DNA from 2 places in the Bradyrhizobium sp. 170 genome. Region 1 is predicted to be linked to the other one. Evidence: predicted binding sites of a transcription regulator. Region 1 holds the regulator's gene; the other holds the start of a gene.
The links. The regulator PhoB, encoded in region 1, activates phosphate uptake and scavenging genes when phosphate is short. The targets are predictions, from matches to a motif close to TGTCATNNANCTGTCAT.
Positions count from the first base shown of each region.

Region 2: the regulator PhoB is predicted to act here: its motif matches at 1,678-1,694, upstream of IVB05_RS23775 (DUF47 domain-containing protein).

Region 1 covers NZ_CP064703.1:589,641-594,059, forward strand. The annotation lists gene pstA (phosphate ABC transporter permease PstA) at 1-718, shown strand, start outside; gene pstB (phosphate ABC transporter ATP-binding protein PstB) at 715-1,536, shown strand; gene phoU (phosphate signaling complex protein PhoU) at 1,548-2,264, shown strand; gene phoB (phosphate regulon transcriptional regulator PhoB) at 2,338-3,042, shown strand; gene IVB05_RS02760 (GcrA family cell cycle regulator) at 3,246-3,755, opposite strand; gene IVB05_RS02765 (aspartate aminotransferase family protein) at 4,273-4,419, shown strand, end outside.
Region 2 covers NZ_CP064703.1:5,079,647-5,084,065, reverse strand. The annotation lists gene IVB05_RS23785 (branched-chain amino acid ABC transporter permease) at 1-613, shown strand, start outside; gene IVB05_RS23780 (branched-chain amino acid ABC transporter permease) at 615-1,583, shown strand; gene IVB05_RS23775 (DUF47 domain-containing protein) at 1,736-2,380, shown strand; gene IVB05_RS23770 (inorganic phosphate transporter) at 2,396-3,400, shown strand; gene sugE (quaternary ammonium compound efflux SMR transporter SugE) at 3,401-3,715, opposite strand; gene IVB05_RS23760 (peptide chain release factor 3) at 3,870-4,419, shown strand, end outside.

The DNA.
Region 1 (4,419 bases):
CGGCATCAACCTCGCCGTCTTCACCCAGGATACGCCGCCGCCGGGTTCGACCGACGGCGGCCTGCGGAACGCCATCATCGGCTCGATCATGATGACCGTGATCGGGGTCGGCATCGGCGCGCCGCTCGGCCTGTTCGCCGGCACATATCTCGCCGAATACGGCAAGCACGACAGGCTCACCTCGGTGATCCGCTTCATCAACGATATTCTTCTCAGCGCGCCATCGATCATTATCGGCCTGTTCATCTACGGCGCCATCGTGGTGCCGATGGGCGGCTTCTCGGCCTTCGCCGGCTGTCTGGCTCTCGCTGTGATCGTGATCCCGGTGGTGGTCCGCACCACCGAGGACATGCTCGGGCTGGTGCCCAATCCGCTGCGCGAGGCGGCGTCCGCGCTCGGCCTGCCGCGCTCGCTGGTGATCCGGCGGATCGCCTATCGCGCGGCCCGGTCGGGCCTGATCACCGGCGTCCTGCTGGCGACCGCCCGCGTCGCCGGCGAGACCGCGCCGCTGCTGTTCACCGCGCTGTCGAACCAGTTCTTCAGCCTCGATATGACCAAGACGATGGCGAACCTGCCGGTCACCATCAACAACTTCGTCCAGAGCCCCTATGTCTACTGGAAGCAGCTCGCCTGGAGCGGGGCGCTCTTGATCACGCTCACCGTACTTGCCCTGAATATTGGCGCGCGCATTCTTGGCGCCGAGAGGACATCCAAATGACCGATCTCTCCGTATCCGTGAGTACCGCGAGCGGGCCCGTTCCGCAGGTGGCGCTGCCCGAGGCCGCGCCCAAGGTGACCGCGCGCGGCCTGAATTTTTACTATGGCGAGCATCACGCGCTGAAGAACATCAACCTGACGCTCGGCACAAACCGCGTCACCGCCTTCATCGGCCCGTCCGGCTGCGGCAAGTCCACGCTGCTGCGGATCTTCAACCGGATGTACGACCTCTATCCCGGCCAACGCGCGACCGGCCAGTTGATGCTCGACCAGACCAACGTCCTTGATTCCAAGCTCGATCTGAACCTGCTGCGCGCCCGCGTCGGCATGGTGTTCCAGAAGCCGACGCCGTTCCCGATGACGATCTACGAAAACATCGCCTTCGGCATCCGCCTCTATGAGAAGATCTCCAAGTCGGAGATGGACGGCCGGGTCGAAAAGGCGCTGCGTGGCGGTGCGCTGTGGAACGAGGTCAAGGACAAGCTCAATGCAAGCGGCCTGTCGCTGTCCGGCGGCCAGCAGCAGCGGCTCTGCATCGCCCGCACCGTGGCGGTGCGGCCCGAGGTGATCCTGTTCGACGAACCCTGTTCGGCCCTTGACCCGATCTCGACCGCCAAGATCGAGGAACTGATCCAGGAACTGGCGGAAGATTACACCATCGCCATCGTCACCCATAACATGCAGCAGGCGGCCCGCGTTTCGGACAAGACCGCCTTCATGTATCTCGGCGAGTTGATCGAGTTCGACGACACCAACAAGATTTTCACCTCGCCGAGCGATCGACGTACCCAGGACTACATCACCGGCCGGTTCGGTTGAGGAGATAAAACATGGCATCCGAACACACCGCCAAGGCATTTGACACCGATCTCCAGGAACTGACCCGTCTCGTCGCCGAGATGGGCGGCCTGGCTGAGCGCATGATCACCGAATCCGTCGATGCGCTTGTCCGCCGCGACGTCGCCCTCGGCAAGCGCGTCGTCGATTCAGACGTCGAAATCGACCGCCTGCAACATTTGATCGAGGAACGCGCGGTGCTGACCATCGCGCGGCGCCAGCCGATGGCGATCGATCTGCGCGAGATCGTCGGCGCCATGCGGGTCGCTACCGATCTGGAGCGGATCGGCGACCTCGCCAAGAACATGGGCAAGCGCGTCGCGGCGCTGGAGAACGATTTCCAGCCGCTGAAGCTGATGCGCGGCCTCGAACACATGACCGATCTCGTGCAGTCGCAGGTCAAGTCGGTGCTGGACGCCTATGCGGCGCACGATCTGCCGGCGGCGATGGCGGTGTGGAAGGGCGACGAGGAAGTCGACGCCATCTGCACCTCGCTGTTCCGCGAGCTCCTGACCTACATGATGGAAGATCCGCGCAACATCTCGTTCTGCATCCATTTGATGTTCTGCGCCAAGAACATCGAGCGGATCGGCGACCACGCCACCAATATCGCCGAGACCGTGTTCTACATGATCGAGGGACAGCAGATGCTCGACAAGCGCCCGAAAGGCGACATGACGACGTTTGCTACCGCCGTACCCAACACTTGATAAAGCGTTTTCAAGCGAAGTGGAGACCGGTTCGCGTGAAGAAAACGCGTCAAACAGAAGAGGCGAAAGCAGAATGAGCGCGCGCATTATGGTGGTCGAGGACGAGGAAGCGCTGACCACGCTGCTGCGCTACAACCTCGACGCCGAAGGCTATGACGTCGAAACCGTTGCCCGCGGCGACGATGCGGATACGCGGCTGAAGGAGCGTGTGCCCGATCTCGTCGTGCTCGACTGGATGTTGCCGGGACTGTCCGGCATCGAGCTCTGCCGCCGCCTGCGCGCCCGGCCGGAGACCAAGCAGTTGCCGATCATCATGCTCACCGCACGCGGCGAGGAGAGCGAGCGGGTGCGAGGCCTTGCGACCGGCGCCGACGATTACATCGTAAAACCGTTCTCGGTGCCGGAACTGCTGGCGCGGGTGAAGGGGTTGTTACGGCGCGCAAGCCCCGAGCGGCTCGCCACCGTGCTCACCTATGGCGACATCGAACTCGATCGCGAGAAGCGCCGCGTCGCGCGCTCGGGCCGCCAGATCGATCTTGGCCCGACCGAGTATCGCTTGCTGGAATTTTTCCTGGAGCATCCCGGCCGCGTCTTCAGCCGCGAGCAATTGCTCGACAGCGTCTGGGGCCGCGACATCTATATCGACGAGCGCACCGTCGACGTGCATATCGGCCGCCTGCGCAAACTGCTCAATCCCGGCCGCGAGCAGGACCCGATCCGCACCGTGCGCGGCGCGGGATACGCGCTGGATGACCGGTTTGCGAAGGTGGAGCCGTAGCGCTCCACCGCGTCACCCATACTCCATCGTCGTCCCCGCCTAGTGCGCAATTGCGCACGGGGCGCGGGGACCCATAACCACAAATCTCGATTGTTGTAATACGCTGGTGCTCCAGCGTGACATAACCACGAACGCCTGCGGTTATGGGTCCCTGCGTTCGCAGGGACGACGGCGGATATTTCCCGCGTAACTTACGATCGCCCTTACCGCGTCGGCTTCGGCGCCTGCCTCCGCCGGTCGGCGGCCGGTTGATACGCCACGCGCGAGTGATGCGCGCAATAGGGCAGGCCCGAAAGCGCCTTGCCGCCGCAGAAGAAGAATTCCGGGCTCGAGGGATCGCCGACCGGCCAGTGGCAGGTGGCCTCGTTCAGTTCGAGCAGCGACAGCCGCTGGCTCATCGGCACCACGTTGTCGAAGGCGATCGGATCCGGCTCCATCTCGACCTCGAAGGCGTGCGCGAGCGCGGTGTTGCCGCGCGAGACCGGGCGCGACACCCGCATCATCTGCTGGGCCGGGCGCGCCTTGCGCTGCCGCGGGGCGGCCGAGGAGGGGCTCTTGGCGCGGCCGGACAGGCCCAGCCGGTGCACTTTGCCGATCACGGCGTTTCGCGTCACATTTCCGAGTTCCGCGGCGATCTGGCTGGCCGATAATCCGGCTTCCCAGAGCTTCTTCAGCTGCTCGACGCGATCGTCGGACCAGGTCAATACCGTCATCGCATTCTTCCCTTCGCATCGCGCCGGCCAATCAGGGCAGCGCTGGCGACGTCATTCGTCTCAAAAAATCCCTGCGGTCAGAATCCCTTAGCCCTCGCCGGGCGCGAAAACCGCGCCCGAACGTCTACGCCTGCACAAATGGACTCTAGGGATCAGAACTGCCGCACGAGATGTCGTACCCGACAGCCCAAACGCTACAATATGGCGTGACTCGGGCGCAAGAGTCCGGGCCCGCGCGTCCACATGTTCCGATATCTAGGCATTGCACTGCGTGTTTTCCACCACACCGCAATCTTACGGATTTTCTTATCTTGCAGTGCAGGAAAGGCGGCTTCGTGGCGTGTTGACAGCGCCCCCCGCCCACATAGAATACCTCTCACGTGCCGCCCTTAAGAGGCGGCACGTTTCGTTTTCGCAAGACCGGCCGTTGCCGCGTTCGCGCCAATGCACGCGTGTGCTCCGCGGCAGGTCTTGAAAGCGGGTCTCAAACCTTCAGTGCAAACCTTTTGTGATCGCCATGACCAATAGCGCCACGTCGCATCTGCTTCCCGTCTTTGCCAGGGTCGATCTCGGCTTCGAGCGCGGCGAGGGCTGTTGGCTGACCGCCACCAATGGCGATCGCTATCTCGACTTCACCTCGGGGGTTGCGGTGAACGCGCTGGGT
Region 2 (4,419 bases), 4.5 Mb from region 1:
GCAATGGCTCTCCGGCCTCGACCATCTCTACGGATTGCTGCTGACCTTCGGCATCGCGCTGATCGTGCAGGGCGTGTTCCAGAATTATTTCGGCTCTTCCGGGTTGCCTTACGCGATCCCGGATGAGCTGAAGGGCGGCATGAATCTCGGCTTCATGTTCCTGCCGATCTATCGCGGCTGGGTGGTGGTGTTCTCGCTCGTGGTCTGCATCGCGACCTGGTTCCTGATCGAGAAAACGCGGCTCGGCGCCAATCTGCGCGCCGCGACCGAAAATCCGACCCTGGTGCGCGCCTTCGGCATCAACGTGCCCAGGATGATCACGCTGACCTACGGGCTCGGCGTCGGTCTTGCCGCGCTGGCCGGCGTGTTGTCGGCCCCGATCAACCAGGTGCGGCCGCTGATGGGCGCCGATCTGATCATCGTCGTGTTCGCGGTGGTGGTGATCGGCGGCATGGGCTCGATCATGGGATCGATCATCACCGGCTTCGCCCTCGGCGTGATCGAGGGACTGACCAAGTATTTTTATCCCGAGGCTTCCAACACCGTGGTGTTCGTCCTGATGGTGCTGGTGTTGCTGGTGAAGCCTGCGGGACTGACCGGACGGGCTGCCTGACATGAGCGCATTGACTGACGACACACTGCCGACAAGCCCGCGGGCCATCCGCGACGAAATGATCGTGTTCGCGGCGATGGCGGTGCTGCTGGCCATGGTGCCCGCGACCGGCATCTACCCGTTCTTCGTCATGCAGGCGCTGTGCTTCGCGCTGCTCGCCTGCGCGTTCAATCTCCTGATCGGCTATGGCGGCCTGCTGTCGTTCGGCCACGCGATGTTCCTGGGCACCGCGGGTTACTGCACGGCGCATGCGCTGAAGGTTTGGGGTTTTACGCCTGAACTCGGAATTCTGGTCGGAGTCGCCGCCGCCGCGGCTCTTTCGGTCGTCACCGGCTTCATCTCGATCCGTCGGCAGGGCATCTATTTCTCGATGATCACGCTGGCGCTGTCGCAACTGCTGTATTTCATCTATCTGCAGATGCCCTTTACCCATGGCGAAGACGGCATCCAGGGCATCCCGCAAGGCTATCTGTTCGGTGTCTTCAATCTCGCTAACCCGACCGTACTTTACTACGTCGTGCTGGCCGGCTTCCTCGGCGGATTCCTGCTGATCTACCGCACCATCAACTCGCCGTTCGGCGAGGTGCTGAAGTCGATCCGCGAGAACGAGCAGCGCGCGATCTCGCTGGGCTACAAGACCGACCAGTACAAGCTGCTCGCCTTCATCCTCTCCGGGACCATCGCGGGCTTTGCCGGCTCGCTGAAGGTGTTCGTGGCGCAGAACGCCTCGCTCACCGACGTGCACTGGACGATGTCGGGCGAAATCGTGCTGATGACGCTGGTTGGCGGCCTCGGAACGGTGTTCGGCCCGGTGGTCGGCGCCTTCGTCATCATCGCCATGCAGCAATATCTGGCCGGGTTCGGCCAGTGGGTGACGGTGATCCAGGGCGTCATCTTCGTCGCCTGCGTGCTGACCTTCCGCCGCGGCGTGATCGGCGAAATCGCGCATTATTTCCGGAGATCGCTGTAAAACTGCCGGTTTTGACGCCTGTTTCGGTGCCACAAAGCGGTGGATGACCCGTTTCCCGGGGCCTGCCGTCGCGCGCTTTGTCTTCGGATGGTCTATGACAGCTTCGTGACGGGCCGCCCCGGGCGGCCGTTCCTGAACGATGGATAGTACCTATGCTGCGCTGGTTTCGTGCCTTTTTGCCCAAGGAGGAGCGGTTTTTTGACCTGTTTGACCGGCACGCCCAGACGGTGCTGCAGGGGGCGTTGGCGCTGCAGGACATGCTGCGCGGCGGCGACGAGACGCCGGTGTTCTGCCAGCGCGTCAACCAGTTCGAAAATGACGCCGACGGCATTACCCGCGAGGTGCTGACAGCGGTCCGACGCACTTTCATTACCCCGTTCGACCGCGGTGACATCAAGAACCTGATCACCGCGATGGACGATGCGATCGATCAGATGCAGCAGACTGCGAAGGCGGTGGTGCTGTTCGAGGTCCGCATCTTCGAGCCGCCGATGCGCGAGATCGGGACCCTGCTGGTCGAGTGCGCCAATCTGGTCGGTCGTGCGCTGCCGCTGATGCAGTCGATCGGAAACAACGTCGCGATGCTGACCGCCATTACCGAGGAGATCGGAAAGCTGGAGGGCCGCATCGACGATCTCCACGACATCGGATTGAAGGAACTGTTTCTCAAGCACCGAGGCGGCAACTCGATGGATTTCATCGTGGGCGCCGAAATCTACAAGCATCTTGAGAAAGTATCCGACCGCTTCGACGACGTCGCCAATGAGATCAATTCCATCGTGATCGAACAGGTATAGGGCAGGGCCAATCAAGTGGACGCCTCGCTCGGTCTTCCGATTCTGGTCTTCCTGATCGCGGTCGCGCTGCTGTTCGACTTCCTCAACGGGTTGCACGACGCCGCCAATTCGATCGCAACGATCGTGTCGACCCGCGTGTTGCGCCCGCAATATGCGGTGATCTGGGCCGCCTTTTTCAATTTCATCGCCTTCCTGGTGTTCGGGCTCCACGTCGCCAATACGATCGGCACCGGCATCATCGAACCGAGCGTTGTCGATGCCACCGTGATTTTCGCGGCACTTGTGGGCGCCATCGTCTGGAACCTGATCACGTGGGCGCTCGGGATTCCCTCGTCCAGTTCGCACGCGCTGATCGGCGGGTTGGTGGGCGCCGGCATGGCAAAGGCCGGGATTTCGGCGGCTGTCTGGACCGGCCTGTCGAAAACGCTGCTGGCGATCGTGCTGTCGCCGCTGGTCGGGTTCCTGCTGGCGCTGGTGCTGGTCGCGATCGTGTCCTGGCTCTCGGTGCGCTCGACGCCGTTTGCGGTCGACCGCGCCTTCCGCATCCTGCAATTCGTCTCGGCGTCGCTCTATTCGCTCGGCCATGGCGGCAATGACGCGCAAAAGACCATGGGCATCATCGCGGTGCTGCTCTATTCGCAGGGTCACCTCGGCGCGGACTTTAACATCCCGTTCTGGGTCGTGATTTCCTGCCAGGCGGCCATGGGCCTCGGCACCCTGATGGGAGGCTGGCGGATCGTCCGCACCATGGGGCTGCGGATTACGAAGCTGACGCCGATGCAGGGTTTTTGCGCTGAAACCGGCGGGGCGGCGACCCTGTTCATGGCGACCTTTCTCGGGGTTCCCGTATCCACGACCCACACCATTACCGGCTCGATCATCGGCGTCGGCGCGGCGCGGCGGGTTTCGGCGGTGCGCTGGAACGTGGCGAGTTCGATCGTCTATGCCTGGGTGATCACCATTCCGGCTTCCGCGATCGTGGCGGCGTTGACCTATTGGGCGGCACTGCTGTTGCGCTGATCAGGTGACAAGCTTGAGCCCGGCAATGCCGGCCACGATCAGGCCGATGCAGGCGAGGCGGGCGGCGGTAGCAGGCTCGCCGAACAGGGCGATGCCCAGGATGGCCGTTCCGACCGCGCCGATACCGGTCCACACCGCGTAGGCGGTTCCGATCGGCAGCGCTTTCAAGGCAAGGCCGAGCAGGAGGATGCTGCCCGCCATGCAGGCGAGCGTCAGGACGGATGGAACGAGGCGTGTGAAACCTTCAGTATACTTGAGGCCGATAGCCCAGCCTATTTCCATGAGGCCGGCGACGAACAATACGATCCAGGCCATCACGACCCTCCGAACCAGGCAGGGTCGTCCCCGCGGATGAGCTGTGAAATGGAAGGCCGTCCTTCCGCTGCCGATATGGGTCTGGCCAACGCCCTCCGCAACCACCAAATGAGGCTTGATTAGCCCGGTTTTCCCTGCCAAACGCTCGAGCCTCATGTCCGACATTGCCGTCACTGCCGAATCGCCGTCCCGCTCGCCGCTTGCCGATGAAGTGGCGCGGCGGCGCACGTTTGCGATCATCTCCCACCCGGACGCCGGCAAGACCACGCTGACCGAAAAACTCCTGCTGTTCGGCGGCGCCATCAATCTGGCGGGACAGGTCAAGGCCAAGGGCGAGCGGCGCAATACCCGTTCCGACTGGATGAAGATCGAGCGCGAGCGCGGCATCTCGGTCGTGACCTCGGTGATGACGTTCGAGTTCCAGGACCTCGTCTTCAACCTCTTGGATACGCCGGGCCACGAGGACTTTTCCGAAGACACCTACCGCACGCTGACCGCGGTCGATTCCGCCGTGATGGTGATCGACGCCGCCAAGGGCATCGAGGCGCGGACGCGAAAGCTGTTCGAGGTGTGCCGGCTGCGCGACATTCCGATCATCACCTTCATCAACAAGATGGATCGCGAGAGCCGCGACACGTTCGAACTCCTGGACGAGATCGAAAAGACGCTGGCGCTCGACACCACGCCGATGACCTGGCCGGTCG